DNA from 2 places in the Paracoccus sanguinis genome. Region 2 is predicted to be linked to the other one. Evidence: riboswitches for the same ligand, from Rfam matches in the RefSeq annotation. Region 2 holds a riboswitch; the other holds the start of a gene.
The links. A riboswitch is a leader RNA that binds a small molecule or an ion and turns the genes downstream of it on or off. The one in region 2 is predicted to bind cobalamin.
Positions count from the first base shown of each region.

Region 1: linked by a shared signal. The riboswitch ahead of HGN31_RS10775 (TonB-dependent receptor plug domain-containing protein) and the one ahead of HGN31_RS15850 (energy-coupling factor ABC transporter permease) in region 2 are both predicted to bind cobalamin.

Region 1 covers NZ_CP051542.1:2,247,438-2,262,818, reverse strand. Annotated here, with positions in the region: gene HGN31_RS10780 (acyl-CoA synthetase) at 192-2,072, shown strand; cobalamin riboswitch at 2,253-2,452, shown strand; gene HGN31_RS10775 (TonB-dependent receptor plug domain-containing protein) at 2,581-4,500, shown strand; gene HGN31_RS10770 (ABC transporter substrate-binding protein) at 4,596-5,453, shown strand; gene HGN31_RS10765 (FecCD family ABC transporter permease) at 5,450-6,436, shown strand; gene HGN31_RS10760 (ABC transporter ATP-binding protein) at 6,433-7,167, shown strand; gene HGN31_RS10755 (DsbA family protein) at 7,164-7,811, opposite strand; gene HGN31_RS16725 (rhodanese-like domain-containing protein) at 8,107-9,054, shown strand; gene HGN31_RS10745 (DUF2254 domain-containing protein) at 9,106-10,362, opposite strand; gene ettA (energy-dependent translational throttle protein EttA) at 10,367-12,022, opposite strand; gene HGN31_RS10735 (E22 family MetX-like putative esterase) at 12,144-13,370, opposite strand; gene HGN31_RS10730 (capsular polysaccharide export protein, LipB/KpsS family) at 13,436-14,371, opposite strand; gene HGN31_RS10725 (sulfotransferase family protein) at 14,377-15,243, opposite strand; gene rimO (30S ribosomal protein S12 methylthiotransferase RimO) at 15,335-15,381, opposite strand, start outside.
Region 2 covers NZ_CP051543.1:93,170-108,550, forward strand. Annotated here, with positions in the region: gene cbiE (precorrin-6y C5,15-methyltransferase (decarboxylating) subunit CbiE) at 1-77, shown strand, start outside; gene HGN31_RS15835 (cobalamin biosynthesis protein) at 74-448, shown strand; gene cobM (precorrin-4 C(11)-methyltransferase) at 445-1,218, shown strand; gene HGN31_RS15845 (cobyrinic acid a,c-diamide synthase CobB) at 1,215-2,546, shown strand; cobalamin riboswitch at 2,623-2,839, shown strand; gene HGN31_RS15850 (energy-coupling factor ABC transporter permease) at 2,873-3,541, shown strand; gene cobF (precorrin-6A synthase (deacetylating)) at 3,605-4,363, shown strand; gene HGN31_RS15860 (propanediol utilization protein) at 4,465-5,256, shown strand; gene cbiB (adenosylcobinamide-phosphate synthase CbiB) at 5,253-6,188, shown strand; gene HGN31_RS15870 (alginate O-acetyltransferase AlgX-related protein) at 6,327-7,664, opposite strand; partial or broken gene HGN31_RS15875 (IS5 family transposase) at 7,685-8,392, shown strand; one part of gene HGN31_RS15880 (IS3 family transposase) at 8,481-8,733, shown strand; one part of gene HGN31_RS15880 (IS3 family transposase) at 8,733-9,670, shown strand; partial or broken gene HGN31_RS15885 (ATP-binding cassette domain-containing protein) at 9,689-9,934, opposite strand; gene HGN31_RS15890 (amidohydrolase family protein) at 9,949-10,746, opposite strand; gene HGN31_RS15895 (SDR family oxidoreductase) at 10,746-11,480, opposite strand; gene HGN31_RS15900 (IclR family transcriptional regulator) at 11,586-12,350, shown strand; gene HGN31_RS15905 (RbsD/FucU family protein) at 12,340-12,774, opposite strand; gene HGN31_RS15910 (DnaA N-terminal domain-containing protein) at 12,841-13,542, opposite strand; gene HGN31_RS15915 (AAA family ATPase) at 14,051-15,355, shown strand; gene HGN31_RS15920 (ParB N-terminal domain-containing protein) at 15,352-15,381, shown strand, end outside.

The DNA.
Region 1 (15,381 bases), on a different replicon from region 2:
CCGACCCGCGGGCTTCGGCGCGAATTCACGGCACGCACCTGCACCGATGCAACCGCTGATTGCGCGGGATTTGAACGGTTGCCGCCTGACGCCGCGTTCCGGGCGTACGAAAGAGACAAGAACTTGCCCCGCTGCCGCAATTTGTCTCATGCTGCGCGGATGTTGGGGGATAGTGAGGAGGGAGGAGCCGGATGTCGCGCTTTGCAACCATGGCCGATCGGGACCGCATCGAAGCCGAATCGGCCTATGCCGACCGCGACCTGCCGAAGACGATGTACCGGTTCCTGACCGCGACGCGGGACCGCTTTCCCACCCGTCCGGCGCTGTCCTTCCAGCTTCTCTCCGACCCCCGGGCCGCCGCGCGCACGCTCAACTGGACCGAGGTGCACGAGCGCGTCACCGAGACCGCCAACCTCTTCCGCAAGCTCGGCGTCGGGCCGACCGACACGGTCGCCTATCTGCTGCCGAACAGCCTCGAGACCCCCATCGTCCTGATCGCCGGGGCCACCGCGGGGGTGGTCAACCCGATCAACCCCCTGCTCGAGCCCGAGCACATCGCCGGCATCCTGCGCGAGACGAACGCCAAGGTGCTCGTCACCCTTAAGGCCATGCCCAAGACCGACGTGGCGCAGAAGGCCGCGGCGGCGCTGGCGCTCGCCCCGAACGTCGAGACGGTGCTTGAGATCGACCTCGCCCGCTATCTCACCGGGGTCAAGAAACTGCTCGTCCCGCTGATCCGTCCGCGGGTCAAGGCGACCCACAAGGCCCGCGTGATGGACTTCGAGGCCGCGGTCTCGGCCCAGCCGCACGACCGCCTGACCTTCGAGGATCCGGCCAAGGACCGCGTCGCCGCCTATTTCCACACCGGCGGCACCACGGGGATGCCGAAGGTCGCGCAGCACCGCTATTCGGGGATGATCTACAACGGCTTCCTCGGCGGCGAGCTGCTGTTCGACGAAACCGACGTGCTGATGTGCCCGCTGCCGATGTTCCACGTCTTCGCGGCCTATCCGATCCTCATGTCCTGCATCCATTCGGGCGCGCACATGGTGATGCCGACCCCCGCGGGCTATCGCGGCGACGGCGTCTTCGACAATTTCTGGAAGCTGATCGAGCGCTGGCACGCGACCTTCCTCATCACCGTGCCGACCGCCATCGCGGCGCTGATGCAGCGCAAGGTGGACGCGGACGTCTCGTCGCTCAGGACCGCCATCTCCGGCTCGGCGGCGCTGCCGGTCGAGCTTTACAACCGCTTCAAGGCCGCGACCGGGGTCGAGATCGCCGAGGGCTACGGGCTGACCGAGGCGACCTGCCTCGTGTCCTGCAACCCGGTCGACGGGCTGAAGAAGGTCGGCTCGGTCGGGATCCCCCTGCCCTACACCCATGTCCGCATCCTGCGCAGCACGCAGGCGGGCTATGAGGACTGCGGCACCGACGAGATCGGCGAGATCTGCGTGGCCAACCCCGGCGTCATCGAGGGCTCGACCTACACCGAGACCGACAAGAACCGCGACCTCTTCGCCGAGGGGCGGTTCCTGCGGACGGGCGACCTCGGGCGGCTCGATTCGGACGGCTATCTGTGGATCACCGGCCGCGCCAAGGACCTGATCATCCGCGGCGGGCACAACATCGACCCGGCCGAGATCGAGGACGGGCTGATGTCGCACCCCGACGTGGTGGGCGCCGCCGCCATCGGCCAGCCCGACAGCTTCGCGGGCGAGCTGCCCTGCGTCTATGTCCTGCTGCGCGAGGGCGCGACCGCCACCGAAGAGGATCTGGCCGCCCACGCCCGCGCCCATATCCACGAGCGCGCGGCGGTGCCCAAGCACATCGACATCGTGCCCGAGCTGCCGCTGACCGCGGTCGGCAAGGTCTTCAAGCCCGAGCTGCGCCGCCGCGCCATCGCCCGGGTGCTGGACGCGACGCTCGCCGATCTGGGCGGCTCGGTCGCCGAGGTCGTGGACGACCGCAAGCGCGGCCTGACCGCCCGCATCGCCCGCGCCCCCGGCGCCGACGAGGCAGCGATCCGCAAGAAGCTGGGCGAGTTCACCGTCGCCTGGGAATGGGCTTGAGCCTTGGGGGGCGGCGCCTGAGCCGCCCGCCTGCCCTGCCGGCCGCTCGCCGCGCGCTCAGGTGACCTCGGCGGCCTCGCACCGCCTCCGGCTCACCACCCCCCGTGTCCCCCTCGCACCGCCCGCCGCGTCATTCGCCGCCGGGGCGGTGCTCTGCATTGACGCCACCGGCCCCGGCGCGATAGCAGGCCGCGACCGAGTTCCGGCCTCGCCGGATTGAAAGGGAACACGGGGGACGGGCACCTGCCCGCAGCCGTGGCTGCCCCCGCAACTGTGCGCGGATGGCGGCGCCGACACGCCACTGGGGACCGCACCCCCGGGAAGGCCGGCCGCCGCGATGTTCCGCAAGCCAGGAGACCTGCTCGGTCACCACCCTTTTGCCGGCGCGGGGCGTGCGGGCAAAGCGGCCTGCCGCAGCGGTGATCTTTGCTGTCTGCGGGGTCGCACCGATTCCCGGACCACCACCAACCGCGGGCCGACCGCCCGCCCCGTCCACGGGAACAGCCAGATGCCTCACGTCCCTTCTGCCCCCTGCCTGCTCGCCGCCACTGCGCTGCCGCTGATCGTAGCGCTCGCGCTGCCCGCCGCAGGGCACGCCCAGGTCGCTAGCGAGCCCACCCCCGCCGGGGTCACCGCCGTCACCCTCGACCCGGTGGTGATCTCGGGCGGCTTCTCGCCGGTCGAGGCCGACGCCTACGGCCGCGCCGCCACCGTCATCACCGCCGAAGAGCTTGAGCAGCGCGGTACCGCCACGGTGCAGGACGCGCTGCGCGGCCTGCCCGGCGTCTCGATCACCGCGACCGGCGTCTCGGCCGGCAGCATCCGCATCCGCGGCGGCAATCCGAACCACACGCTGGTGCTGATCGACGGCGTGAACGCCGCGGGCGGCGACCAGCCCTATACGTTCAGCGGCCTCGACCTTACCGATGTCGAGCGCATCGAGGTGCTGCGCGGCCCGCAGTCGGTCTATTACGGCTCGGCCGCCGCCTCGGGCGTGGTCAACATCATCACCCGCAAGGCCGACCGCACCGGCGGGCGGGCGATGATCGAGGGCGGCAACGGCGCCGCCGGCGCGCTGAGCTACGCCACCGTCACCGACCGGCTGCGGATGCAGGTGGACGCCGGCTACCGCGAGGACCGCAGCTCCGACGTCTCGAAGGGCGATCCCGGCGACCGCGACGGGCTGCGCCGGGCGACGCTGGCATTCTCGGGCGACTGGCAGGCGACCGACGACCTGAAGCTGGGGTTCGCCACCCGCCACGCCGAGGAGCGCTATTGGTACGACGCCACCAACTTTGCCGCGACCTCGGCCAGGGACTACCTGCGCGACGCCGACTACTGGGCCGACCGGCGCGAGCGGATCAACACCGTCTGGGGTGAGCTTGCGACGCTCGACGGGCGGCTGACCCACCGGCTCTCGTGGCAGGAGACGCGCACCGAGGTCGACAGCCACGACGATTTCCCGGTGGACAGCGAAGGGCGGCGCGAGGCGCTGAAATACCGCGCGACCTACGGTCTCGACGCCGCGGTGGCGGACGCGCGCCAGACGGTGGCGCTGGCCTATGACCACATCAAGGACCGCGCCTCGGGCGGGTCCGACTGGAACCTCGACACCGATTCGGTGGCGCTCGAGTATCGCGGCGCCTTCGACAACGGGCTGGATGTGCAGCTCGGCCTGCGCCGCGACGACAACTCGACCGTGGCCGACCAGACGACCTGGGCGGCCGGCCTGTCGTGGCAGATCGCGGGCACGCCCTACCGGCTGCACGCCTCGGCCGGGACCGGGGTGGTCAACCCGCAGTATTACCAGCTGCTCGGCGGCTACGGCACGGTCGGCAACCCCGATCTCGTGCCCGAGACGAACCGGAGCGTGGACCTCGGGCTGGAATACCGCCTGCCCGACGGGCGCGGCCTGATCGACGTGACCTGGTTCCGCGACCGGCTTGAGAACGCCATCGACTATTCTCGCGTGCCGCTGCCCGACGGCTCGAACTACTTCAACATCGACGGCACCAGCCGCCGCGAGGGGGTCGAGGTCGCCGCCCAGTACGAGGTCACGGACGCGCTGTCGCTGCGCGGCGCCTATACCTATCTCGACGCCCGCAACCCCGACGACAGCCCCGCCACCCGTCGCCCCCGGCATGAGCTGGGGCTGACCGCGACGCTCAAGACCTTCGGCGGGCGCGGCTGGGTGTCGGCGGACCTGCGCCACGTCGCCGACATGACGAGCGAACAGTACTGGGGCACCTACGCCAACGCGCGGATGCCCGATTTCACCGTGGTGAACATGGCGGCGAGCTTTGACCTGACCGACAGCGCGCGGCTGACCGGGCGGATCAACAACCTCTTCGACGCCGAGTATCAGGAGGCGTGGGGCTACACCGCCCCCGGCCGCGCCGCCTGGATCGGCATCGAGCAGCGGTTTTGACCGACCCCCGGCCCGCGCCCGCACCCGACCTTGCCGCGCCGCGCGCGGCGAGGCGCCGGGTGCCCGCGGGCCGTCCGCGGCTGGCCCGGCGTCCCCTGCGGGCACCGCGGCCTCTCGCGTTGCTCGCCGCGCTGCTCGTCCCGGCGCTGGCCGGGGCGGCCCCGGCGGCCCTCCCGCCCCCCGCCACCCCGCCCGCGCGGGTGGTGTCGATGAACCTCTGCACCGACCAGCTCGCCATGCTGCTGGCCGCGCCGGGGCAGCTCGTCTCGGTCAGCCACCTCGCCCGCGATCCGCAGATGTCGGCGATGGTCGCCGAGGCCGCGGCCTATCCGCCGAACCGCGGCCGCGCCGAAGAGGTCTATCTGATGCGCCCCGACCTCGTGCTCGCGGGGACCTATGACGGCCCGCCGGTGGCGATGCTGGCGCGGCTGGGCGTGCCCGTCGTGACCCTCGCCCCGCCGACCTCGCTGGCCGAGACGCGGGCGGCGATCCGCACCATCGGGCAGGCGCTCGGGCGGGCGCCGGCGGCCGAAGCGATGCTGGCGCAGTTCGACGCCCGCCTCGCCCGGCTGGCCCACCCCGCGGGCGAGGGCGCGCCGCTGGCCGCGACCTGGGGGCCGAACGGCTATTCGGCCGGGGCCGAGAGCCTCGCCGGCGACGTGCTCAAGACCGCGGGCTTCGCGCTTCTCTCCGAGCGGTTGGGGATGGCCGGGTCGGGCACCGTCCCGCTCGAGACGCTGGTGCTGGCCGACCCGGCGCTGATCGTGACCGGCCGCCGCTTCCCCGGCGCCTCGCGCGCCGAGGAGACGCTGACCCACCCGGCGCTCACCCACCTGCGCGCCCGCCGGATCGAGATCCCCGACGCCGACTGGGCCTGCGGCATCCCGCAGGTGCTCGACGCGCTGGCCACCCTCGCCGAGGCGCGCGCGGCCCTGCCCGCAGGGCAGCCGTGACCCCGCGCCCCGCCCTGCTGCTCGGCGCGCTGGCGCTTCTGGTCGCGGTGCTGGCGCTCGCCTCGCTGCTGGTCGGGCCGGCGGGGACGCCGCCGGGCGAGAGCCTCGCCGCGCTCGTCTCGGGCGAGGGGCCGCTGGGCCTCGTCATGCGCGAGATCCGGGCGCCGCGGGCGGTGCTGGGGATCATGGTCGGCATCAGCCTCGGCCTGTCGGGGGCGGCGTTGCAGGGGTATCTGCGGAACCCGCTGGCCGAGCCGGGGCTGATCGGCGTCTCGGCCTCGGCGGCGCTGGGGGCGGTGATCGCCATCCAGCTCGGTGCCTCGGCGCTGGGAATGACGGTGCCGCTCGCCGCGCTCGGCGGGGCGCTGGGGGGCGTCGCGCTGATCCTGATGCTGGCCGGACGCGGCGGCGGCAGCTTTGCGCTGATCCTCGGCGGGATCGCCGTCTCGGCGCTGGCCGGGGCGCTGACGGCGCTGGTGCTGAACCTCTCGCCGAACCCGTTTGCGGCCTATGACATCATGTTCTGGACGATGGGCTCGCTCGCCGACCGCAGCTGGGCCCATGTCGCCGCGGCAGCGCCGGTTATGGCGCTCGGCTGGGGGGCGCTGGCGCTGACCGGGCGCGGGCTCGACGCGCTGACCCTGGGCGAGGAGGCCGCGGCCTCGCTGGGCGTGGACCTGGCCCGGCTGCGGCTGGCGGTGGTGCTGGGCACCGCCGCCGCGGTCGGGGCGGCGACGGCAGTGGCAGGCGCGATCGGCTTTGTCGGGCTGGTGGTGCCGCATCTCTTGCGCGGGCTCAGCGGCGGGCTGCCCTCGCGGCTGCTGCCGGCGGCGGCGCTGGGGGGCGCGGCGCTGGTGCTCGCCGCCGACGTGGCGGTGCGGGTGATCCTGCCCGACCAGGACCTGAAGCTCGGGGTGATGATGGCGCTGGTCGGCGCGCCGGTGTTCCTGCACCTCATCCGCCGCACCGAGGCCGGAAAATGAGCCTGACGCTCAGCGCCCTCACCGTCCGCCGGGACGGCTGCCCGGTGGTGGACCGGGTGTCGCTGGCGGTCCCGCCGGGGCAGTTCGTGGGCCTCATCGGCCCGAACGGCGCGGGCAAGTCCACGCTGATGCGCGCCGCGCTGGGGCTGATCGCGGCCGAGGGGACGAGCGACCTCGCCGCCCTGCCCCGCGCCCGGCGCGCCCGACGCGCCGCGTGGCTGCCGCAGACGCGCGAGGTCGCCTGGCCGATCCCGGTCGCGGCGCTGGTGCGGCTGGGCCGTCGCGCCGACCCCGACCGGCGCGCCGATTCCCCGGCGGTGGCCGAGGCGCTCGCCGCGCTCGACGCCACCCACCTGCGCGACCGCCGGGCCACGGAACTCTCGGGCGGTGAGCTGGCGCGGGTGCTCATCGCCCGGCTTCTGGCCCAGCGCACGCCGCTGATCCTGGCCGACGAGCCGGTGGCAGGCCTCGACCCGGCGCATCAGCTCGCGGTGATGGCGCTCTTCCGCGACCTCGCGCGGCAGGGCCGCACGGTGATCGCCTCGGTCCACGAGCTCGGCCTCGCGGCGCGGTTCTGCGACCGGCTGGTGCTGATGGACCGCGGCCGGCTGGTGGCCGACGGCGCCCCGCCCGAGGTGCTGACCGCCCCCCACCTGCGCGACAGCTTCGGCGTCGGGGGCGCGTTCGTCGCCACCCCCGCCGGCCCGGCCTTCGTGACCCTGCCGCTCTAGACCCCCAGCGTCTTGCGGCCGCGCGCCACCAGCGCCTTGAGATCATCGAGGCTCTGGTGCCCGAACACCGCCTCGTCCCCCGCGATCAGCGTCGGCGTCCCGACGAGGCCCATGTGGTCGGCGAGCTCGAACGAGGCGTTGATGTGCCGGCTGACCCGGTCCGACTGCATCTCGGCCCTGAGCTTGCCCTCATCCAGCCCGACCCGGCGCACCACTCGCATCACCGAGGCTTCGGTCGCGCGCCCCTTGATGCCCATCAGCCCCGCGTGCATCTGCCAGTATTTCCCCTGCGGCAGCGCCGCGAGCGCCGCGCGGGCTGCGAACTCGGAGTCCTCGCCGAACACCGGCCATTCGCGGAACACCACCCGCAGGCCGGGGTCCGCCGCGATCAGCCGCTGCATCATCGGCATGACGGTTTTGCAGTACGGGCAGTTGTAGTCGAAGAACTCGGACAGGGTGATGTCGCCCTTGGGGTTGCCTAGCACCGGCGCCGTCGGGTCGCGCTCGAGCGCGGTGCGCAGCGCCGCGGGCATCGGGTTGGGCCGGGCCGCGGTGGCGGTCTGGGCAACCGCCCCGCGGGTCGTCAGCGCCACACCGGCGGCGAGCGGCAGGGTCAGGGCGAGGGTCTGGCGGCGGGTCGGCATGGCGGTTCCTTTCATCGCGGGGCCTGCCGGGTGCAGGTCCGCTTCTGCGCGGCGCCCCCTGGCGGGGCCGGCGCGGTCACGGGCGGTCAGGGCGGCTCGGCCACGGACCCGAGGTCCGACCGGGGCCCTGACGCGGGCGGTTCCCCCTGGGCTTACGGGCATCGGCGCCGGGGGGAAAGTCACGATGGCTCCATCACCCGCCCGCCCGGCGCGGCGGGCCGCGCGGGGGCCGAAAAGGGAACCCCACCGCGCGGTCGCGCGCTGACCCCCCGTACGAAAGAGGGAGGAGACCCGCATGACCACGACCCTGATCCGCTCGGCCGCCGTCCTGCTGCTGACCGCCGCCACCGCACCGATGGCGCTGGCGCAGGCCACGCCGGCCCCCGCCGCCCCGGCCGAAGCGCCCGCCGCGACCCCGACCGCGACCCCCGAGGCCGCCCCGGCGTCCCCGCAGGGCGCCCCCCGCGTCGGCATCACCCGCGACATGGCCGAGGCGGTGTTCAAGACCCCCGATGGAGAGTTCACCATCCGCCGCGACCAGACCCCCGGCGCCCGCCTCGAGGGGGACTGGGCGCTGACCAGCATGGACTGCCCGCCCTTCTGCATCCAGCCGATGAGCCCCGCCCCCGGCGTGACCACCGTGGGCGAGCTTGAGCTGATCGAGGCGATGAAGGCGGGCGACACGATCCTCGTCGATGGCCGCACGCCCGACTGGTTCACCGGCGGCACCATCCCCGGCGCCATCAACATCCCCTACACCCAGGCCGTCGAGCGGCTGAGCGAGCTCGGCTGCGAGCCCGATTTCGACGGCAAGTTCGACTGCGCCGAGGCGAAGAAGGCGATCCTGTTCTGCAACGGCATCTGGTGCGGCCAGTCGCCGACCGCGATCCGGGCGATGATCGACGCGGGCTATCCCGCCGACCGGATCAGCTACTATCGCGGCGGGATGCTTGCCTGGCGGCTGCTGGGGCTGACGGTGCGGGGCGGTGAGAACCCGGCGCCGGTCGATCCGATCGCCGCGCAGGAGGTCTCGCCCGAGGACAAGGCCGAGCCGGGCGCCGCGGCGGCGGTGGACGCGGCCGATCCGGGCACGCCCGCACCCTCCGAGAGCGGCGCGGTCACGGTGACGCCGGCGGAGGCGCCGGACACCAAGAGTGAGAACCCGGTGGTGGACGGCACGGCCGAGGAAGCGGCCGACACCAAGGAAGCTCCGGCCGAGGACGGCGCAAAGCCCGCCAACTGACGCCACGAAGGGCGGCGCGGTGGCCCCGTCCGGGCCCCGCGCCGTCCCCGGTCAGCCGACCATCTTCCGCTCCCACCCCTGCGTCAGCTCTGCATCCGACCGCATCCGCGCGTCGTTCAGAAGCCGCCGGGCGGGGGCCGCCTCGCCGCAGCGGGCCAGCATCTCGAGCCCGTCGATCAGCGTCTGGATAACCTCGGCCGTCCCGGCCCCGTCGCGCAGGATCGGGCCGTAGAACTCGCGGTAAAGCTCGGCTACGTCCATCCCCGGCGCGCGCAGCCGCGTGTGCTCGACCACCTGCCGCGCACCGGGGCGCTGGCCGGGCTCAGGGCCGCCGTCCCGCGGGGCGTGCAGCGTCTCGAGCACCCGGCTGCCGGCGCGCAGCACGTCCACCGCGGTGCCGGGGTCGTTCACCGCCGCCGACAGCGCCTTGCTGGCCACCTCGCTCAGCACGATCATCCCGTAGCGCAGGTCCTGATCGAAGCTGCGGGTGTCGCCGATCTCGAACTCGTCGCAGAGGCTGGCCCCGACCTCGAGCGGCACGGGCTGCGAGACGCGCAGCAGCGGCTCGTCCCGGTGCACGTATTTGCCCGGCATCCGCAGGATCTCGACCTCGATCCCGTGCTTTTCGGCCAGGCCGTTCAGCCCGGCCATGTCGATGAAGCGCACATAGCCCGCCCGCTTGCCGACCAGCGCCGGCCCGGTGATCCCGCCGCGCAGCTCGACCGGCATCGCCCCCAGCGTCGGGCTGTCGCGATAGAGCGCCGCCGCCTCGTCGGCCACCGCCTCGATCCGGGCGATGATGTCGCTGACCCGCCCGAAGCTGTTGAGGTGGTCCACCCAGCGCAGCAGCGCCCAGGCGATCAGCAGGATGTCGATCAGCGCCGCGACGAACAGCAGCACCCGCGCCTGATCGGCGTAAAGCCCCGCCGACAGCCCGATGATCCCGACGATCGAGAACAGGAACGAGCCGATGAAGATCGACACCGCGTTCTGCGCCGCGGGGTCCGCCGCCAGCAGCGTGTTCGAGCGCGGCGTGGCGCTGGTGGTGGCCGACCCGTAGGCGCCGACGATGATCGACATCGAGAAGGTCGTCACCGTCAGCATCGACGAGGCGACGATGTTGAGCAGCGCATCGACCGAGCCCGAGGCGAGCTCGATCTCGGGCACATAGGGCAGGTACGGCCCGACCCACCACGCCAGCGCCGCGAGCGCCACGCCCGACAGGCTGAACAGCGTGACCCTGACCCACATCCGCCGCAACAGCTCGCGCAGGCGCTGGCCCCAGTTGCCGTTCAGCCAGCGGTCCATCGCCTTACCGGGTGAACTTCTTGTACTTCACCCGCTTTGGCTCGATCGAATCGGGGCCGAGGCGGCGGACCTTGTCTTCCTCATAGGCCTCGAAGTTGCCCTCGAACCACTCGACATGGGCATCGCCCTCGAAGGCGAGGATGTGGGTGCAGAGCCGGTCGAGGAAGAAGCGGTCGTGCGAGATGATGACCGCGCAGCCGGCGAAATCTTCCAACGCCGCCTCCAGCGCCTGCAGGGTTTCCACGTCCAGGTCGTTGGTCGGCTCGTCGAGCAGCAGCACGTTGCCGCCCGATTTCAGCAGCTTGGCCATGTGCACGCGGTTGCGCTCACCGCCCGAGAGCAGCCCGACCTTCTTCTGCTGGTCGCCGCCCTTGAAGTTGAACGCCGAGGCATAGGCGCGCGAGTTCATCTGCGCGTCGCCGAGGTCGATCTGCTCGGCGCCGCCCGAAATCTCCTCCCACACCGTCTTGTTGGCGTCGAGCGCGTCGCGGGACTGGTCCACGAACGAAAGCTGCACCGTGTCGCCGAAGGTGATCTCGCCCGCGTCGGGCTTTTCGGCCCCGGTCAGCATCTTGAACAGCGTGGACTTGCCCGCCCCGTTCGGGCCGATCACGCCGACGATCCCGCCCGGCGGCAGGCTGAAGTCCAACCCCTCGATCAGCAGCTTGTCGCCGAAGGCCTTGGTCAGGCCGGAGACCTCGATCACCTTGCCGCCCAGCCGCGGGCCGTTCGGGACGATGATCTGGGCGTTGGCGATCTTCTCGCGCTCGGACTTGGCCGCCATCTCGTTATAGGCGTTGATCCGCGCCTTCTGCTTGGCCTGCCGCGCCTTGGCGCCGGCGCGGATCCAGTCCAGCTCGCGTTCCAGCGACTTCTGCCTCGCCTTGTCCTCGCGGGCTTCCTGTTCCAGCCGCTTGGCCTTCTGCTCCAGCCACGCCGAATAGTTCCCCTCGTAGGGGATGCCCCGGCCGCGATCCAGTTCGAGAATCCAGCCGGTAATGTCGTCGAGGAAATAGCGGTCGTGGGTCACGATCAGGATCGTGCCCGGATATTCGATCAGGTGCTTCTGCAGCCAGGCGATCGTCTCGGCGTCGAGGTGGTTGGTCGGCTCGTCCAGCAGCAGCATGTCCGGTTGTTCCAGCAGCAGCTTGCACAGCGCCACCCGGCGCCGCTCACCCCCGGAAAGTGTTTCCACGTCGGCGTCGTCGGGCGGGCAGCGCAGCGCCTCCATCGCCACATCGACCTGGCTGTCGAGATCCCACAGGTTCTCGGCGTCGATCTCGTCCTGCAGCTTCGCCATCTCGTCGGCGGTCTCGTCCGAGTAGTTCATGGCGAGTTCGTTGTAGCGGTCGAGCTTGGCCTGCTTGGCCTTCACCCCCTCCATCACGTTGCCGCGGACGTTGAGCTGCGGGTCGAGCTGCGGTTCCTGCGGCAGATAGCCGACGGTCGCGCCCTTGGCGGCCCAGGCCTCGCCCGAGAAGTCCTTGTCGAGCCCGGCCATGATCCGCAGCAGGGTGGATTTCCCCGCGCCGTTGACGCCGACGACGCCGATCTTGACCCCGGGCAGGAAGTTCAGGCGGATGTTCTCGAACGTCTTCTTGCCGCCGGGATAGGTCTTGGACACGCCGTCCATGTGATAGACATACTGATACGAGGCCATGATCCGCTCCTGTAAGGTTGGCGGTTATCTAGGCCATCGGCGGCGTGAGTTGAAGGCGGCGTGCGTTGAAGCGGCCGGCGGCGAGCGCGGTGGGCGGGGGCGATCGCGCGCCCCCGCATTTTCAACGGTCGAGGAAGCCGCGGATCGCCTCGCCGGCCTGGCCGATGTTGACCACCCCGTCCAGATGCCCGCGGGTGCCGTTGATCTCGACCACCTCGACGGGCGTTCCGTCGGACTTGATGATCGCCGCCGTCTCGCGCACCGCGTCGCCGGGGAACACCAGATCCTCGTCGGTGTGGACCAGCATCACCGGCACGTCGATGGCCTTGAGCCCCTCGTAGAGGCTCGTGCCCCCCGCAGCCCCTGCCGCCGCGGCCCCGGTGGCGCCGGCGACGAAGAGCTGGTTGGCCTTGATGAGATAGAGCAGGTGGTTCGCGTCCGAGGTCGCGGCCCGCGCGGCGCCCCCGTCGCGCAGCGTCTGGACGACCTTGAACTCGTTGTCGAACGACGCCGCCGGGTCCGCCCCCTCGGCCGCCCATTGCCGCCCGAAGGTCGGGTTGGTCCAGTCGGGCGAGCTCGCCTGCAGGGTGATGATCTTCATCGCCGCGGCCAGCCCCGCGTCGGGCGGCGTGCCCTCGTAGTAATCCCCGCCGTTCCAGTTGGGGTCGAGCCGCACTGGCGCGCCCCAGACGTCGAGCCAGGCGATCAGGTCGGCGTCGGCCCACCCCGACGAGATCACCGGGATCACCCGGGTCAGCTTGTCGGGATGCCGCGCCGCCCAGTCATAGGCCTGCAATCCCCCCATCGAGGCGCCCATGACCGCGTGCCACTTGCCGATCCCGAGCTGGTCCATCAGCCCCTTCTGCGTCTCGACGAAATCGCCGATGGTCAGGATCGGGAAGTCCATCCCCCACGGCTTGCCGGTCGCCGGGTTCACCGTCGCGGGGCCGGTGGTGATGACCTTCGGGTTCTTCGCCCCGAGGTTCACCGGCGTGTCGGCCGAGACGACGAAATACTTGTCGGTGTCGATGGGCTTGCCCGGCCCGATGATCGCGTCCCAATAGCCCGGCGCCGCATCGTCGGCCGCATATTTCCCCGCCGCGTGCGAGTTGCCCGAGAAGAAATGGGTGATGAGGATGGCGTTGTCCTTCGCCGCGTTCAGCGTGCCGTAGGTCTCGTACCCCAGCGTCATCTCGGGGATGACCGCGCCGCCTTGGGTGGCGAAGTTGGTCAGGGTGAAGGACTGTTTCTCCACCAGCGCGTCGAGCGCGGCGGCGGGGCCGGCGAGCGCCACCCAGCCGATGAGTGCCGCGGCGCGCAGGGCCTGTCGTTGCGTGGGTCGTGTCATGCGGGGCTCCTCTCCCTCTCTCCTCGCCGGAAAGTAGAGCCGCCGCGGCCGCCCCTGTCCACCGCTCAGGTGGCGGCGAGGCGGTCGAGCACCTTGTCGGTCCAGCCCGGCGCCGTGTCGTCCACGAACACGTCGCGGAAAAGCCACGTCGCATGGCGGCGCATCAGGTCCGGGTCGGGCGGCGCGGCGGTGTCGAGCGCCGTGGCGAGGTCCTCCGCGTTCCGCGCCCGCCGCGTCAGCGCGCCGTAGTCCGAGGCCCCGCAGGTGATGACCGCGCCGCCGCGCAGCTGCGCCTCGATCCCCACGCCCGAGTTGATGCAGACCGTCACCCGCGCCGCCGCGATCAGCGCGTCGATCGGCTCATCGAGCACATGGACGTGGCCCGCGGGGTCATGCAGCGCCCGCACCTGCGCCTCGAACTGCGGGTCGCGCGAGCGCGGGTGCAGCTTGATCACCACCGGCTCGCGCGGGGCACGGGCGAGGCACCCCGCGAGCATGGCGTGGGTGTCGAGGTCGGCCAGCGTCAGCACCTTGTCGCGCGGCACCTGCAGGGCGACGAAGATGCAGCCCGCGGGGATCTCGGCCTGCGGCGCGGGCTGGGGGTATTTGCTGACCCGCGGGATCAGGAACCGCTGCGCGAGGCCGTCGAAATACCGCCCCGCCTCATCCGCCGAGATCGCCGCCGGGTCGAAGCGCAGCCCGGCATTGGCCGACCAGCCGGAGTAGCCGGCCGGGTCGAAGGTGTAGAAGCCGGGCAGATAGGCTTCCTTGTAGTGCAGGTTCCGCGGCCCGCGCCCGGTGCCGTGAAAGTTCAGCGTCCACACCCGCTCGGGCGCGAAGGCCCCCGGCCGGACTGCCGCCGCCGAGCCGGTCGGGCGGATGTCCTTCCGGTCCACCAGCGCCGCCTCGAGCGCGCCGAGCATCCCGCGCCGCGGGTCGTCGCGCTCAGGGCGGGTGCGCGCCCACCACGGATAATGCAGGTTGACCCGCCAGCCCCCCACGCCGTCTAGCGGATGTGGCGGGCGAACTCGGGCCCGAAGGTCGCCTCGATGAAGGCGAACTGCGGCTCGACCCGGCGGCGGATCTCGGCCCGGACCTCGCCGGGGCACGAGAGCGCCGCGTTGGCCGCAAAGACCTTGGCCGAGAGGTTGCGATAGCTGTGGGGGGAGAGCCCGCAATGCGCCTCGACCCGCGCCATCACCCCCGCGGGGTCCGCGGCTATGGCGCCGAAGGGCAGGATCAGCAGCCGCTCGGGGCCGAAGCGCGCGGTCCAGCGCGGCACGTAGGTCGCGTAATCGCCGCGGTCGTAGAGCACCGGGTCGTCGATCTCGGCCATCCAGCCCGCGACCCCCTTGGGCGCGCGCCCCTTGCGGGTGAGGTTCATCTTGAGCTGGCTGATCGCCCGGTCCACCGGGTGGCGGATGATATAGATGAACTTCGCCTGCGGCAGGAACGTCTCGACGAAGGCCACGCCCTCGTCGGGCAGAGTCGAATACTCGGGCGTGATGTCGCAGGGCTGGGTGCCGGCGGGCGCGGGGGCGAAGACCTGCTTGTACCAGTGGTTGGTGAACATCTCGCCGCGGGTGATCCGGTCGAGCCACTCGGCCATCTCGGGCGGCAGCGCCTCGCCCTTCGCGGCGTAGCGCTTTTCGAGGTTCTGGCGGGCGCGGCGGAAATGCCAGGGCAGCCACTGGCGGTGCTCGGGCACGAAGCGGTGGTTGAAGAACTGCGCCTCCTTGAAGGGCGGCAGCCACACCTGTGGGTGCTGGGACAGCATCTGGCTGAGCCAGGTGGTCCCCGCCTTCTGCGCCCCGATCCCGACGATCGAGGGCTTCTTCGGCCCCCCCTCGCGGTCCCACTTCGGCAGCGTCATGGCGCGCCCCCGACGCCCGGCGCATTGATGCCGCCCTTGGGGTCCGCCCGGACCCGCAGCATCGCATCCCCATAGGGGATGTCGGGCTCGATCACAGCGTGCCCCACAAATCGTAGTCCGACGCCTCGTCCACCGTCA
Region 2 (15,381 bases):
CCGCCGCCGGCCGGCTGGGGCGGTTTCGCGACTGGCAGGCGGCGCGGCCGGTGGTGCAGTGGCGGGGGCAGCGATGAGGGTCGCCGGGATCGGCTACCGCGACGGCGCCCCGCCCGAGGCGCTGGCGGCGGCGCTGCGCGAGGTGCTGGCCCGCGCCGAGGCCGCGGGCGGCCCGGTCGCGGCGCTCGCCACCCTGCCCGGCAAGGTCGCCGGGCTGCGCGCGCTCGGGCAGGCGCGGGGGCTGCCGGTGCTGGGGGTCGCGGTGGCGGGCGTGCCGACCCCGACCCGCTCACCCCGGATCGAGGCGCTGCACGGCACCGGATCGGTGGCCGAGGCGGCGGCACTTTCCGCGGCAGGACCGGGGGGGCGGATCACCGTGGCGCGGATCATCGCGCCGGGCGGCATGGCGACCTGCGCCATCGCCGAAACCAGGGGACAGGACGCATGACGGTTCATTTCATCGGCGCGGGGCCGGGGGCCCCCGACCTCATCACCCTGCGCGGCCGCGACCTGATCGCCGCCTGCCCGGTCTGCCTCTACGCCGGGTCGCTGGTCCCGCCGGCGCTGCTCGCCCACTGCCCGCCGGGCGCGCGGATCGTGAACACCGCGCCGCTGTCGCTCGACGAGATCATGGCCGAGATCGCCGCCGCCCACGCGGCCGGGCTGGACGTGGCGCGGCTGCACTCGGGCGACCTGTCGATCTGGTCGGCGATGGGCGAGCAACTCCGCCGGCTGCGGGCGCTCGGCATCCCCTTCGACGTGACGCCGGGGGTGCCGTCGTTCGCCGCCGCCGCCGCGGTGCTCGAGGCCGAGCTGACCCTGCCGGGCGTCGCGCAATCGGTGGTGCTGACCCGCACCTCGGGCCGCGCCTCGGCCATGCCCGCGGCCGAAACGCTCGAGAACTTCGCCCGCACCGGGGCGACGCTGGCCATCCACCTGTCGGTGCAGGTGTTGGACGAGGTCGTGGCCCGGCTGACGCCCTTCTACGGCGCCGACTGCCCGGTGGCGGTGGTGTTCCGCGCGAGCTGGCCCGACCAGCAGGTAATGCGCGCGACGCTCGGCACGCTCGATCCGGCCATCGGGCGGGGCGAACGCACCGCGCTGATCCTCGTCGGCCCCGCGCTCGGGGCCGAGGGGTTCGACGAGAGCCGCCTTTACGCCGGAGACTACGACCGCCGCTATCGCCCGGTCGGCCCCGCGCCGCGGTTCCCCGAATGACTCCGCCCGGGCTGCTGGTCGCGGCCGCCGGATCGGGCAGCGGCAAGACCACGGTGACGCTGGGGCTGATCGCGGCGCTGCGGGCCGAGGGCGTGGCGGTGCAGCCCTTCAAGTGCGGGCCGGATTACATCGACCCGGCCTTTCACGCGGCCGCGGCGGGGCGGGTGTCGCTCAACCTCGACAGCTGGGCGATGGGGCCGGGGCGGATCGGCGCGTTGGTCGGGGCGGCGCGCGGGGCCGATCTGGTGATCGCCGAGGGGGCGATGGGGCTTTTCGACGGCGTGGCCCGGCCGGGCGCGGCGGGGACCGGGGCCAGCGCCGACATCGCCGCGCTGACCGGCTGGCCGGTGGTGGCGGTGATCGACTGCGCGGGGCAGGCGCAGACGGCGGCGGCGGTGGGGCTGGGGCTCGCCCGCTTCCGCGCCGACGTGACGCTGGCGGGGGTGATCCTGAACCGCGTCGCCTCGGCCCGGCACGAGGCGCTGGTGCGGGCGGGCTTCGCCAGCGCCGGCATCCCGGTGCTGGGCGCCCTGCCGCGCCGCCCCGACGTGACGCTGCCCGCGCGGCACCTGGGGCTGGTGCAGGCCGAGGAGCTGCCGCGCCTCGACGCAACGCTGGCGGCGCTCGGCGCCTTCGTCGCGGCGCATTGCGACCTCGCCGCGCTGCGGGCGCTGGCCCGCGCGGGGGCGCCGACCTCGGGCGGCCCGCCCGTGCCCCCGCCGGGTGAGCGGATCGCGCTGGCGCGGGATGCGGCGTTCTCGTTCATCTATCCGCATCTGCTCGCCGACTGGCGGGCCGCGGGGGCGACGATCCTGCCGTTCTCGCCCCTGCAGGACGAGAGCCCCGACCCCAGCGCGACCGTCTGCTGGCTGCCCGGCGGCTACCCCGAGCTGCACGCGGGCGCCCTCGCCGCCGCCGAGGGGTTCCGCGCCGGGCTCGCCGCCTTCGCCCGGACCCGGCCGGTGCATGGTGAGTGCGGCGGCTACATGGCGCTGGGGGCGGGGCTCGTGGCCGCGGACGGGACGCGGCACCAGATGGCCGGGCTGCTGGGGCTCGAGACCAGCTTCGCCGCCCGGCGGATGCACCTCGGCTACCGGCTGGCGCGGCCCCTGCACCCGCTGCCGGGCCTCGGCCGCGCGCGCGCCCTGCGCGGGCACGAGTTCCACTATGCCACGATCCTGTCGCAGCCCGACCCGCCGCTGGCGTCGGTCGAGGATGCGACCGGCGCCGCGGTGGGCGAGACGGGCTCATGCCGGGGGACCGGGAACGCGAGGGTCAGCGGCAGCTTCTTCCACCTGATCGACCTCGGCGCGGGCCCGGCCGGCTGAGCGGCACCCCTCGCGGGAACGGCCCGATGTCGCGGCGGGCCGGGCGATTTCCGCTTGCCTGCCCGCGCCGATCGGCCGATGAGTGGCCCCACAAGGTGCCCCGCGGCCGAACGCGCCAAGGGGCTGAAACGGGAATGGGGAAGGGCAGACCAAGTTGCGGTGCCCCGACCCCAGCCGCCCCCGCGACTGTCAGCGGTGAGCGTCCTTTCAACAGCCACTGGCCCCCGGGCCGGGAAGGCGAAGGGACGCATCGACCCGCCAGCCAGGAGACCGGCCTTGTGCGACGACAACCCAACCTCCGTCGGGTGTGACGGAAAGGAGCACATATGCATATCGAACCGGGCCTGGTCGATCCCAGCAAGATCGCCCTGAGCTATGCCACCGCCGCCGCTGCCGGCGCCACCGGCCTCTACTTCGCCGGGCAGGCGCTGACCGAGCGCGGCCTGCCGTCGCTGGTCCTGCGCAGCCTGACCGCGACCGTTCTGACCTTCGTCTTCTTCGAGGTGCTGCCGCACGTCCCCGTCGGCGTCTCCGAGGTGCATCTCATCCTCGGCTCGACGCTGTTCCTGCTGCTCGGGGCCGGGCCCTCGGCCATCGGGCTGGCGCTGGGGCTGCTGATCCAGGGGCTGTTCTTCGCCCCCTCGGACCTGCCGCAATACGGCATGAACCTGACCACGCTGCTGGTGCCCCTCTTCGCGCTGCACGAGGTCGCGCGCCGCGTGATCGCTCCGGGCACGCCCTACGTGGACCTGCGCTATGCCCAGGTCATGCAGATGTCGCTGATCTATCAGGGCGGCATCGTGGCCTGGGTCGCGTTCTGGGCGCTCTACGGGCAGGGGTTCGGCGCCACCGCCGCCATCGCCTCGTTCGGGCTCGCCTACATGAGCGTCGTGCTGCTTGAGCCGCTGGTCGATCTGGCCGTCCTCGCCGCCGCCAAGGCGCTGCGCGGCCGGCTGCCCGAGGCGCTCGTCGCACGCCGCCTCTACGCCGCCTGACCCTGACCGCATCGCCGGGCGCGCCCCTTCGCGGCGGCGCCCGGTCCCTGACGGGGACCCCGCATGATCCAGCTTTCGCTCATCGGGATCGGCACGGGCAATCCCGACCACGTCACGCGCGAGGCGCAAGCGGCGATGGACGCGGCCGACCTGATCCTCATCCCGCTGAAGGGCGAGGACAAGGCCGACCTCGCCGGACTGCGGCTGCGGATCTGCCGGACCTGCGTCACCAACCCCACCACCCGGATCGAAACGTTCGACCTGCCGGTCCGCGATCCGGCCAACCCCGATTATCTCGCCCGGGTGAGCGACTGGCACGACGCCATCGCCGCCCGGTGGGAGGACGCGATCCGCGCCCATCTGACCCGCGGCGGCGGCCCCCGGGTGGCGCTGCTCGTGTGGGGCGACCCGTCGCTCTACGACAGCAGCCTGCGCATCGCCGCGCGGGTCGGGCAGAGGCTGCCGCTGGCGCTGACCGTCATCCCCGGCATCACCGCCATCCAGATGCTGTGCGCGGCCCATGCCATTCCGCTGAACGACCTCGGCGCGCCCGTCACCATCACCACCGGCCGGGCGCTGCGCCGGGACGGCTGGCCCGCGGGGGCCTCGACCGTCGTGGTCATGCTCGACGCGGGCGGGGCGTTCGCGGCGCTCGATCCGGCGGGGGTGACGATCTGGTGGGGGGCCTATGTCGGCATGGCCGAACAGATCCTGCGCGCCGGCCCGCTGGCCGAGGTGCAGGACGAGATATTGGCCACCCGCGCCGCCGCTCGCGCCGCGCAGGGGTGGATCATGGACATCTATCTGCTGCGCCGGGGCTGAGGATGGGCGGAATCGAGGGGGTGAGGGTGTGTGACACGGTGACGTTTGCCGCGCCGTCGCGGCCGCCCGCATCTCCCCCGGCGCGGCCCTGCGGCTGAGCCATGGTCTTCGTCGCGGGACATCTCGGTGAGTGGCTTCAGGGCCTTTGCGGGCCCGAGGGGCGGGTCGCGCTGGTGACGCTCGCCTGTCCGATGGCCGGCGTGCACGCCACGTGGCGCCCGGCCCGCGATCTGCGGATCGAGCAGAACGCCCCCCTGCTGGACGCGCCGCGGTGCCGCGCGTTCCTTGCGGCGCTCGGGCGGCCGACTAGGGGTGAGGTGCGGCTGCGCGCCGACCTGCCCCCCGGCGGCGGGGCGGGAATGTCCACCGCCGCGCTCGTGGCGCTGGCCCGCGCCAGCGGGGCGGCCGAGGATGGCGTTGCCGCCGCCTGCCTGACGATCGAGGGCGCCACCGATCCGCTGATGCTGCCCGCGCCCGACGCCGTGCTGTGGGCCCCGCGCGCGGCGCGGGTGCTGACGCCGCTCAGCCCCCCGCCCGCGGCCGAGATCGTCGGCGGGTTCTGGGGACCCCCCTGCCCCACCGATCCGGCGGACACGGCGTTTCCACGCATCGACGACCTGGTGGCCGAGTGGCGGCGCGGCCCCGACCTGCGCGCCGCGGCGCAGCTCGCCGCGCTCTCGGCCGCGCGCACCACCGCGCTGCGCGGCCCGCAGGACGACCCGACCCCCGCGCTGGCCCGCGCCCTGGGCGCGCTCGGCCATGCCCGCGCCCACACGGGATCGGCCCGGGCGCTGATCTTCGCCCCCGGCACCGCCCCGCCCGCGGCCGAGGCGCGGCTGCGCGCGGCGGGCTACGGCGGCGTCCTGCGCTTCCGCACCGGGGGGCGGGGATGAGCCTCGCCGCCGCCATGGCCCTCGCCCTCGCCCTCGATGCCGTCATGGGCTGGCCGGATCGGCTTTATGCCCGGATCGGGCACCCGGTCACCTGGATCGGTCGTCTCATTTCAGCGCTGGAGGCGCGCCTCAACCGCGGCGGCATGTGGCGGCGGCGCGTGGCCGGCGCGGCCTGCGTCGCGGTGGTGCTGGCCGTCGCGGTGGCGCCGGCGGTGCTGGCCCAACGCCTGCTGCCCCAAGGGCTGGCCGGCGTGGTGGTCGCCGCGATCCTCGCCTGGCCGCTGGTCGCGGTGCGGTCGCTCTACGATCACGTCGGCGCGGTCGCGCGCCCGCTGGCCGCGCGCGACCTCGAGGCCGCGCGGCGGGCGGTCGCGCTGATCGTCGGCCGCGATCCCGCCCGGCTCGACGCCGCCGGCGTGGCCCGCGCGGGAATCGAGAGCCTGGCCGAGAACGCCTCGGACGGGGTGGTGGCGCCGCTCATCTGGGGGGCGGTGCTCGGGCTGCCGGGGCTTGCGGCCTACAAGGCGGCCAACACGCTCGATTCGATGATCGGGCATCGCAGCGCCCGCTACGAGGATTTCGGCAAGGCCGCGGCGCGGCTGGACGACCTGATGAACCTGGTCCCGGCGCGGCTGACGGGGGTGCTGTTCGCGGTGGCCTCAACCCGGCCGCGGGCGGCGCTGGGGGTCATGGCCCGCGACGCGCGCCGGCACCGCTCACCCAACGCCGGCTGGCCCGAGGCCGCCATGGCCGGCGCGCTCGGCATCCGCCTGTCCGGCCCGCGGACCTACGGCACCACCGTGGCGGAGGAGCCCTGGGTCAACGCGGGCGCCCCCGATCCCGGCGCGGCCGGGATGGGCGCGGCGCTGGCGCTTTATGTGCGGGCGATGGTGCTGTTCGGGGTGGGGCTGGGGGTGGTGGGGGTGGTGTGAGGGTGGGGGGGCCTCGGCCTTCGGCAGGATCGGCCATTTGCCGGGGTTTTACTGAGCCTTGCGGCAACCCCATCAAGCCGGACGGCGACGTGCCCCGCTCGCGCCACGGCCGCCCGGCACCTTGAAGCAGACCCCCGCTCACGCTGATGAGGAGACGGCGCTCAACTCCATCGTCACCAGCCTGATCCGCCCGCGGGTGTTCAGGGGGTCGAAGCGCAGCCGCCGTCCCCGGCCTTCCGCCTTGAGGGGAAAAACCATGTCATTCAGACCGATCCCGACCGGCGTGCTGATCGAATATTGTTCGTGAAACGCCTCGTCCGGCGTCCCTGACCATCCCCAGAAGAGCTGCGCGATCGCGTCGACCGTACTCTCCATGACGATCCGCAACTCATAGTCCCGACCCGGTTCCATCGCCACGTCGGAAAAGACGAGACGCGGATCGTTTCCGGTCGCTTCGAACCAGCCGGGCGCACCCGGATGGTCGCTGAGCTGGGCGCCGGCCTCAGCGACCCCCAGACGGTCGAAGGTCCGAGCCGCCATCCGTTCCGCCCATCCCCGATAGACGGCCGGATAGGCACGCGCGGAGAGCTGCGCGCGCAACGCCGTCACGAAGGGCGCGGTGGGGCGATAGTCCGCCCGGCCATAGCCTCGCATCACGACGCTGTCGGCCTCGGCATCCGGACGAACCCGTGCGAGGTACCGTTCGGCATTGGCGGTCACGACATCGTCGGGGCCGAACAGGTCAAGCAACTCGGGCTGGAAGAGGTCCGAGCGGACATAGAGGATGTCGCGATAGAACGTCGCGAGCGCAAAGAGGCCGTCCCGCAGGAAGCTGTCCCCAAGGGCCAGAAGTCGCAACCCGCTGGCGGATCGGGGATTGTGGGCAATGGCGACGTTGTCTGTGTTGCTGGGCAGAAAGGGCCGGTTGTCCAGAATCTGAATGCTGCGGTGGCTGTCGATCAGAAATGTTTCCGGCAATCGGGTGCCCGTCGCCGCCATGTCGGACAGATCACCGCGCCGGGGACGGGTGTCCGCGTCCATGCAAGCTTGGGGATCATGGTCGTGGCCGAGAGCCCGCAGCATGTCCCGCGCGACGATCGCGTTGCCCACCGCGGTCATGTGGGTGTCGTGACGGCTGAACACCTGGGTGGTGCGGCTGGCCTCGATCAAGGTCTCACGCGGGTAGAGCGGGGCCACGGCGTCGGGGCCGAGGGCGGGGCTGTAATGGCGCTGAAAGAGGCTCTGCACCGTGGGGCGCAGCCCCTCCGGCAGGAACTCGGTCATCACAACCGGCTTCGAAGGGTAGACCACGTGCACATACGACAGGCCCCGCGCGTCGCAGATCGCGTGGCGTGCGGCCAGGTTGGCGGCGAAGTTCTGGACCGACGCCGGCGCGGGCGCGCGGGCCCCCGTCAGAAAGTCGAACTGCGCCTGCCCGCCCTTCCAAAGGTACAGCCAGCCGTCCTCGCCGAACAGGACGTCGTTCTCGACCTCGCCAGAGCCATGGCAAGCCGAGGGTAGATGACCGGCGTGTGCTGAGTGGCATAATCGTCATCAACCGCAATGGCTTGCGTTGGTGTGACGCGCCTCGTGAGTATGGTCCGCCCAAGACCCTTTACAATCGCTGGACGCGGTGGGGCGACATGGGGGTCTTCGCCCGGATGATGGAGGGGCTGGCCTCCGAAGGCGGCGAGGAGCAGGTCGTCATGATCGACGCGACCTACCTCAAGGCGCACCGCACGGCTTTGAGCCTGCGGGCGAAAAAGGGGGGCCCGAGGATCAGCGCGGGCGTCTGATCGGGCGCACGAAAGGCGGATTGAACACCAAGCTGCACGCCGTCACGGACGCGAAGGGCCGCCCGCTGCGGTTCTTCATGACGGCGGGCCAGGTGAGCGACTACACCGGCGCGGCGGCTCTGCTGGGCAGCCTACCCGCCGCCGAATGGCTGATCGCAGATCGGGGATACGACGCGCACTGGTTCCGGGAAGCGTTGAAAGACAAGGGGATACGCCCATGCATCCCGGGCCGTAAGTCGCGAGGCAAGGCTGTCCACTACGACAAGCGCCGATACAAGCGCCGCAACCGCATCGAGATCATGTTCGGCAGGTTTAAGGACTGGCCGCATCGCCACCCGCTACGACAGGTGTCCGAAGACCTTCCACTCCGCCGTCGCCCTCGCCGCAACAGTCATCTTCTGGCTTTGACGATCAATGAGTCTGGAGCCTATGACCTGCCACGGGCTTTTTCCTCCATCTGTGACTAGAGTCCGGCCCAACGAGAGGACGGACGAAGATGAAGAAGGCACGACGGACCGAGGAACAGATTATCGGTATCCTTCAGGAGCATGATGCCGGCGCGAAGTGCGCAGATCTGTGCCGCAAGCACGGCATGTCGGAAGGCACATTTTACGCTTGGAAGGCGAAGTATGGCGGGATGACGGTGTCGGAGGCGAAGCGGCTGAAGGCACTCGAGGACGAGAACGCCAGGCTGAAGCGCTTGCTGGCTGACCAGATGCTCGACATGGCTGCGATGAAAGAACTGCTGTCAAAAAAGTGGTAACGCCCGCCGTGAAGCGCGAGGCTGTCGCGCACCTGAAGGCCCATCTCGGGCTGTCGGAGCGGCGGGCGTGCCAGATTGCCGGGGCGGACCGGACGATGGTGCGCTACCAGTCCCAGCGAGCGCCGGACACGGCGCTGCGCGGGCGGTTGCGGGATCTGGCCAACGAGCGGCGCAGGTTCGGCTACCGGCGGCTGTTCGTGCTGCTCAGGCGCGAGGGAGAGCCATCCGGGATCAACCGCATCTATCGGCTTTACCGAGAAGAGGGCTTAACCGTGCGTAAACGCAAAGCGCGCCGCAAGGCCCTCGGAACGAGGGCACCGATCCTGATCGAGACACGAGCCAATGCACGGTGGTCGCTGGACTTCGTCCATGACCAGTTCGCCTGCGGGCGGCGCTTCCGGGTGCTGAACGTGGTTGACGACGTCACCCGCGAATGTCTGGCGGCGATCCCGGACACCTCGATTTCGGGCCGCCGCGTGGCTCGGGAACTGACGGCGCTGATCGAACGCCGCGGCAGGCCTGGAATGATTGTCAGCGATAACGGGACAGAGCTGACATCGAACGCGATCCTGAAGTGGTGCGCCGAGCACAAGGTCGAATGGCATTACATTGCGCCGGGCAAGCCGATGCAGAACGGGTTCGTCGAAAGCTTCAACGGCAGGATGCGGGACGAGCTTCTGAACGAGGCCCTGTTCCGCAACATCGCCCATGCCCGTGACCTGATCGCTGCCTGGGTCACGGATTACAACACCGAAAGGCCCCACTCGGCCTTGGGCTACCAGACCCCTGTAGGGTTTGCCGCGAACCTGAACCCCGCAATCGCCCGCCCCGCTGCGCGAGATGAAAGCTCCGCGCGCCGGGCGATTGCTCAACCCGCGCCAACAGGCGTAAACAAAAACCGGGCTCAGGTCGCCGTTGGATGAAAGTTCAGTGGCAGGTCAGAGCTCCTGATGGATGATCCCGATCCCGAGGTCGCGCGCGGCCTTGGGGCTGGGCAGCGTCACCGCCTGCCCGTCCAGCGTCACGGTCCCGCCGTCGGGCTGATAGACGCCCGAAAGCACCTTCATCAGCGTCGATTTTCCGGCGCCGTTCTCGCCCATGAGCGCGTGCACCTCGCCCGCGCGCAGGTCGAAGTCCACGGATCTGAGCGCGTGGACGCCGGGAAAGCGCTTGTCTATGGCGGTCATGCGGACGAGGTCGGTCACGGCCCCACCCCATAGAGGCGCGCCGCGTTGCCGCCCATGATCGCCGCCCGCGCGTCGGGCGTGAGGTCGGCGAGCGCCGCCGCGGTCAGCGCGTGCCAGTCGGCGTATTGCGCGGCGAGCGTCAGCACCGGCCAGTCGCTGCCCCAGATCAGCCGCTCGGCCCCGAAAAGGGCGACGAGCGCGTGGATCGCGCGCGTCACCTCGGCCCGGTCGGGCAGTTCGGTCATCAGCCCCGAGAGCTTGCAGGCGACGTTCGGCCGCCGGGCAAGCGCCGCCATCCCCTCGCGCCAGTCCGCGCCAAAGCCCGGCTGCGGCTTGGCGCCGTGGTCGATCACGATGGGCAGGTCGGGGTGGGCGTCCGCAAAGCGCGCCAGCATGGGCAGGTGCCGCGTCGTCACCAGCGCGTCGAGCACCAGCCCGCGGGCCGTCACACGCTCCCACACGCCCGGCGCGGGCGCGGTCAGCAGCCAGTCGGTGTCGGCTATGTCCTGCAGCATCGGCCGCAGGCCCACGAGCCGCGGGTGCGAGAGGTCGCCCGGCGCGGTGAGGTCGGTCCAGCCCACGACGCCGAGGATGCGCGGATCGTCGAGGCCCAGCAGATACGCGGTTTCGGCCTCGGTGGGCGCGGCCTGCACCGCGATCACCCGGCCCGCGCCGGGATAGTCGGCGGGGGCGAAATCGCGGCGGATCGGGGCCACCGCCGCGGCGTCGAGCCAGCCATAGTCGCCCCGCGCCACGGCCCAGAAATGCACATGGGCGTCGATCGGCAGGGCGTCGGGCCGGGGGTGCGCCATCAGATCGTCACGCCGCCATCGACCAGCATCGCCTGGCCGGTGACGAAGCGGCTTTCGTCCGACAGCAGATAGACGATCATCGGGGTCATGTCGTCCACGGTGGCGAGCCTGCCCATCGGCTGGCGGGCCACGAAGTCACGCTCGGCCTGCGCGGGGTCGGGCGCGGCGGCGATCCGGCCGCGCAGGCTCGGCGTGTCCACCGTGCCCGGGCACAGCGCGTTGCAGCGGATGCCCTGGCGCACGAAATCCGCCGCGATCGCCTTGGTCAGCCCGATCACCGCCGCCTTCGAGGCGCCATAGACGAGCCGGTTCGGGAAGCCTTTGATCGAGGAGGCCATCGACGCCATGTTCAGCACCGACGCGCTGCCCGTCTCGGCCGCGCGCGCGATCATCCCCGGCAGGCAGGCCCGCGTCAGCCGCATCATCGCGGTGACGTTCAGCTCCATGCTGAAGGCCCAGTCCGCGTCGGTCACCTCGAGGATCGTGCCGTGATGGACGAACCCCGCGCAGTTGAAGAGCCCGTCGAGCGGCCCGACCCGCCCGGCCATGTCGATCACCGCCGCGGGGTCGGTCACGTCCAGCGCGTGGGTCTCGACCGTGAGCCCCTCGAGCAGCGCCGGGTCGCGGTCGGTGGCGATGACGCGGGCGCCCTCGGCCGCGCAGGCGATGGCGGCGGCGCGGCCCATCCCCTGCCCCGCCGCGGTGATCAGGATCGTCTTGTCCTTCAGGCGCATTGCCCCCTCCCGGTCAATTCGCATATGAACAGACTATTCACTTGTGATCTTGTGACGCAAGGTCATTTCTGCGCCCCCCAGTCCGCGGCCCGCGAGGAACCCCCGATGAACCGTCCCGATCCGGACACCCGCTACCGCGCCCCGGCACTCGACAAGGGTCTGGATATCCTCGAGATTCTGGCCGCCCAGGACGAGGCGATGACGCGGGCGGAACTGGTCGCCGCGATGGGGCGCAGCGCGTCCGAGATCTACCGGATGCTCGAGCGGCTGGTGGCGCGCGGCTATGTCGCCCGGCTGGGCGGCGGCGACCGCTATGCGCTGACGATGAAGATGTTCCTGCTCGCGCACCGCCACCCGCCGCTGCGCCGGCTGGTGGCGCAAGCGCAGCCGCTGATGGACGGCTTCGCGCGCCAGACGCGGCAGTCCTGCCACCTCGTCGCGCCCGATCGCGGCATGGGCGTCGTCGTGGCGCAGGCGAGCCCGGTGGACACGTGGGAGTTCCGGGTCCGCATCGGCGCGCCGCTGGACCTGACGCGGACCGGCTCGGGCCTGACGCTGCTGGCCTTTCAGCACCCCGACCGCGCCGCCGACACGCTGTCCCAATGGGGGGTGGCCGAGGCCGCCGCGGTGCTGGCGCCCCTGCGCGACCACCTCGACGCGATCCGCGCGCAGGGGTGGCGTGAGGCGCCCTCGGCGCAGGTGGTGGGGGTCGTGGACCTGAGCGCGCCGGTGCTGGGGCCGGACGGGGACGCGGCGGCGGTCCTGACCTGCGCCTATGTGCTGCACCCGGGCGACGACGCGCGCACCGACCGCGCCGGCGCGCTGGCCATGCTGCGCGAGACGGCCGCCGCGCTTTCCTTCACGGGTTGATGACGCCCTTGCGCAGCAGGAAATTGCCGTAGGGCCGCGTCTCGGCCGTGCGGATGACGGCGAAGCCGCGCCGGGCGCGGTCGTAGAAGACGAAGCGTTCGAGCCCCGCGGACGTCACGCCGAGCGCGGCGAGCTGCGGGGCGGCGGCGGCCACCACGTCGGGGATGGCGGCGGGGTCGCCCACCACCTGCATGGTCAGCACCGGGTCCGGCTCATGCGCGTCGAGCGGCAGGACCGAGAGCACCGCGGAAAGCACCCGCAGCGCGTCCGCCTCGATCCTGAGCGCGGTGCCGGTGACGGTGCCGCGCGCCACCGATTCGGCGGGGAAATTGGCGTCGACGAGGGCGATCTCGTCGCCGTGGCCCATCGCCGCAAGCGCGCGCAGCACCTCGGGCCCCAGCAGCGGATCGATCCCCTTCAGCATGGCGTGGCTCCCTCCCCTATGGCGCGCGGTGTCCGGGGCCGCGCGACCCCCCTGCCCTCTTGCCGCTCAGGCGCCCTCGACCGCGACGCCGCGGATCGAGGGGTCGGCGGCCTGCACCGCCATCAGCAGCCGATGGGCGAAATGCGTGTGGATGTAGCTGGCCTGAAACCGGGTCGGCGCGACGAGATGCAGGCAGCCCTCGCGCAGCCCCGCCTCGGCCAGCCCCGCGAACCACGCCGAGAAGAGCGCCGCGTCCTCGGCCCGCAGCCGTGCGGCGGCGGCGCCCCAGACCCCGCCCTCGGGGGTCGCGTCGGGGCGGCGGAACGGGACCACGGTGCTGTCGGCCGGGGTCGCCGGCTCGGGTGCCTCCCCTCCCCCGGCGCGGGCCACGAAATCCGGGCCGATGTTGTCCCAGACCGGCCGCGTGTCGGCCATGATCCGCGCCCAGTCGAGCGCCAGCTGCGCCACCCGGCCCCGCGTCCCCTGCCGGCGCAGCTGCACCCAGCCCAGGGCCCGCAGCCGCGCCATGTCGCGCTTGACCGTCCGCTCGTCCACGCACCAGAGCCGCGCGATCTCGCGCTGGCCCATCGCCAGCTCGTTGCGCTGCCAGTTGTAGCGGGTGGTGATCAGCGCCATGAGCCGCAGCACCAGCCGCTGCCGGTTCGGATCGCCCGCAAGCGCGAACGCCATCAGCGCCGACAGCGCGTCATACTTGCGGACCGCGGCATCGCGGCCCACGGCACTCGTGCCGGGACGGATCACCTGCATCACTGCTCCCGCCGGTTGACCCGGCTGCCCTTGTGCCCGCGCGACCGACGCGCACCGACGGCGCCCCGGCAAGCGCGCGGGCTTGCCCTGAGCCGGCGTGATGATCTTGTGCCATCCGCAACGCTTTTCGCCGACCTGTCCGCATTAGCGTTTGCGATCGCGATTCTGTCAAGCCGTTGCGCGGCGGACGGTCGTTGCCGATCCGTCCTCGATCGAAAGAAAGGGTAACACTGGTATAGGGGGACACGCTGGGCGTCCCCTGTTCGGGCCGCGATGTCCCCTGATCGGCCCCTGCCCCGCCCGGCGCGTCCCCTGATCGCGGGCGCAGCACCCCTCCCCGCCGCGGTGCCCGCCCGCCCTGCCCTGCGGGCGTTGCCGGGCCGATTCGCGCAACAGGGGCTGCGATCTGGTAATTCCCCAAGACAGCAAAGCGCATCTTTACCCAAGCTGCAAATTCGGCGTAAATCTGGATCGAGCCATATTTTGCGTCCGGACAGGCAGGCACAAGATGTATACGCACGACGACCTCGCGCAGCTTCAGGCGCAATCCCTCAAGATGCAGGGCTGGATTCGGCGCCAGACCTTCAGCCCGCAGAACGAAAAGACCCTTCGCCGCTTCTCGAGCTGGGAGGTGGCCGAGCTGATCTTCGGCATCAACCAGTCGACCTTCCGCGGCAAGCTGGCCGCCGACCCGAACCTTCCCCTCGGGGAAGTCGAGGAGGACGGCCGCCAGCGCTGGTTCAGCCTCGAGGAGATCAACGAGCTGCGCCGCCGCATCCGCATCGGCCGCCGCTCGCTGCTGCCGCCACGCCCCGAGGGCAAGCGGGCGCTGCGGGCGGCCATCGCCAACTTCAAGGGCGGCGCGGGGAAATCCACCGTGGCGCTGCACTTCGCCCACGCCGCGGCGCTCGACGGCTATCGCGTGCTGGCCGTGGACTTTGACCCGCAGGCGACGCTGTCGCACAGCATGGGGCTGAACGACGTGGGCGAGGATCACACCGTCTGGGGCATCATGGCCCGCGACCTCGAGCGTGAGACGGACCGGATGAACAGCGCGGCCAAGGGCGCCGAGTCGGGCACCGCCCTGCCCCGGCGCAAGCTGCCGGCCTCGATCCGCGACATGGGGCTGGGGGCGCTGCGGCCCGGCGACTTCATCAAGCCGACCGCCTGGGCCACCATCGACATCATCCCGAGCTGCGCCAACGCCGCCTTCGTCGAGTTCGCCAGCGCCCAGTACCGGCACCTGAACCCGGAATGGACCTTCTTCGGCGCCGTCTCGCGCTTTCTCGACGCGCTGCCCGACGAGGCCTATGACCTGATCCTCTTCGACTGCCCGCCGGCGATCGGTTATCAGTCGATGAACGCGGTCTTCGCCGCCGACATGCTCTATATCCCCTCGGGCCCCGGCTACTGGGAATACGACTCGACCACCAGCTTCATCGGCCAGCTGGCCGAGGCGCTGGCCGACCTGTCCCACGGCTTCGCTGACTTCCCCGCGGGGAAGATCTCGCTGCCCAAGGCCTTCGCCGACATCCGTTTCCTGATGACCCGCTACGAGCCCTCGAACGAGCTGCACCAGGCGATGTTCAACGCCTTCCGCCAGGTCTTCGGCGACCGGCTGGCGCAGCACCCGATCGAGCTGACCCGCGCCGTCGAGCAGTCCGGCCGCTTCCTCAGCTCGATCTACGAGATCGACTATCGCCAGATGACCCGCGGCACCTGGCGCCGCGCCCGCGCCAGCTTCGACCAGGCCTACGAGGAATTCCGCACCCACGCGCTCACTGCCTGGGACAAACTGGAGGACGCCGCATGACCCGCAAGCGCCGCATGTTCGACATC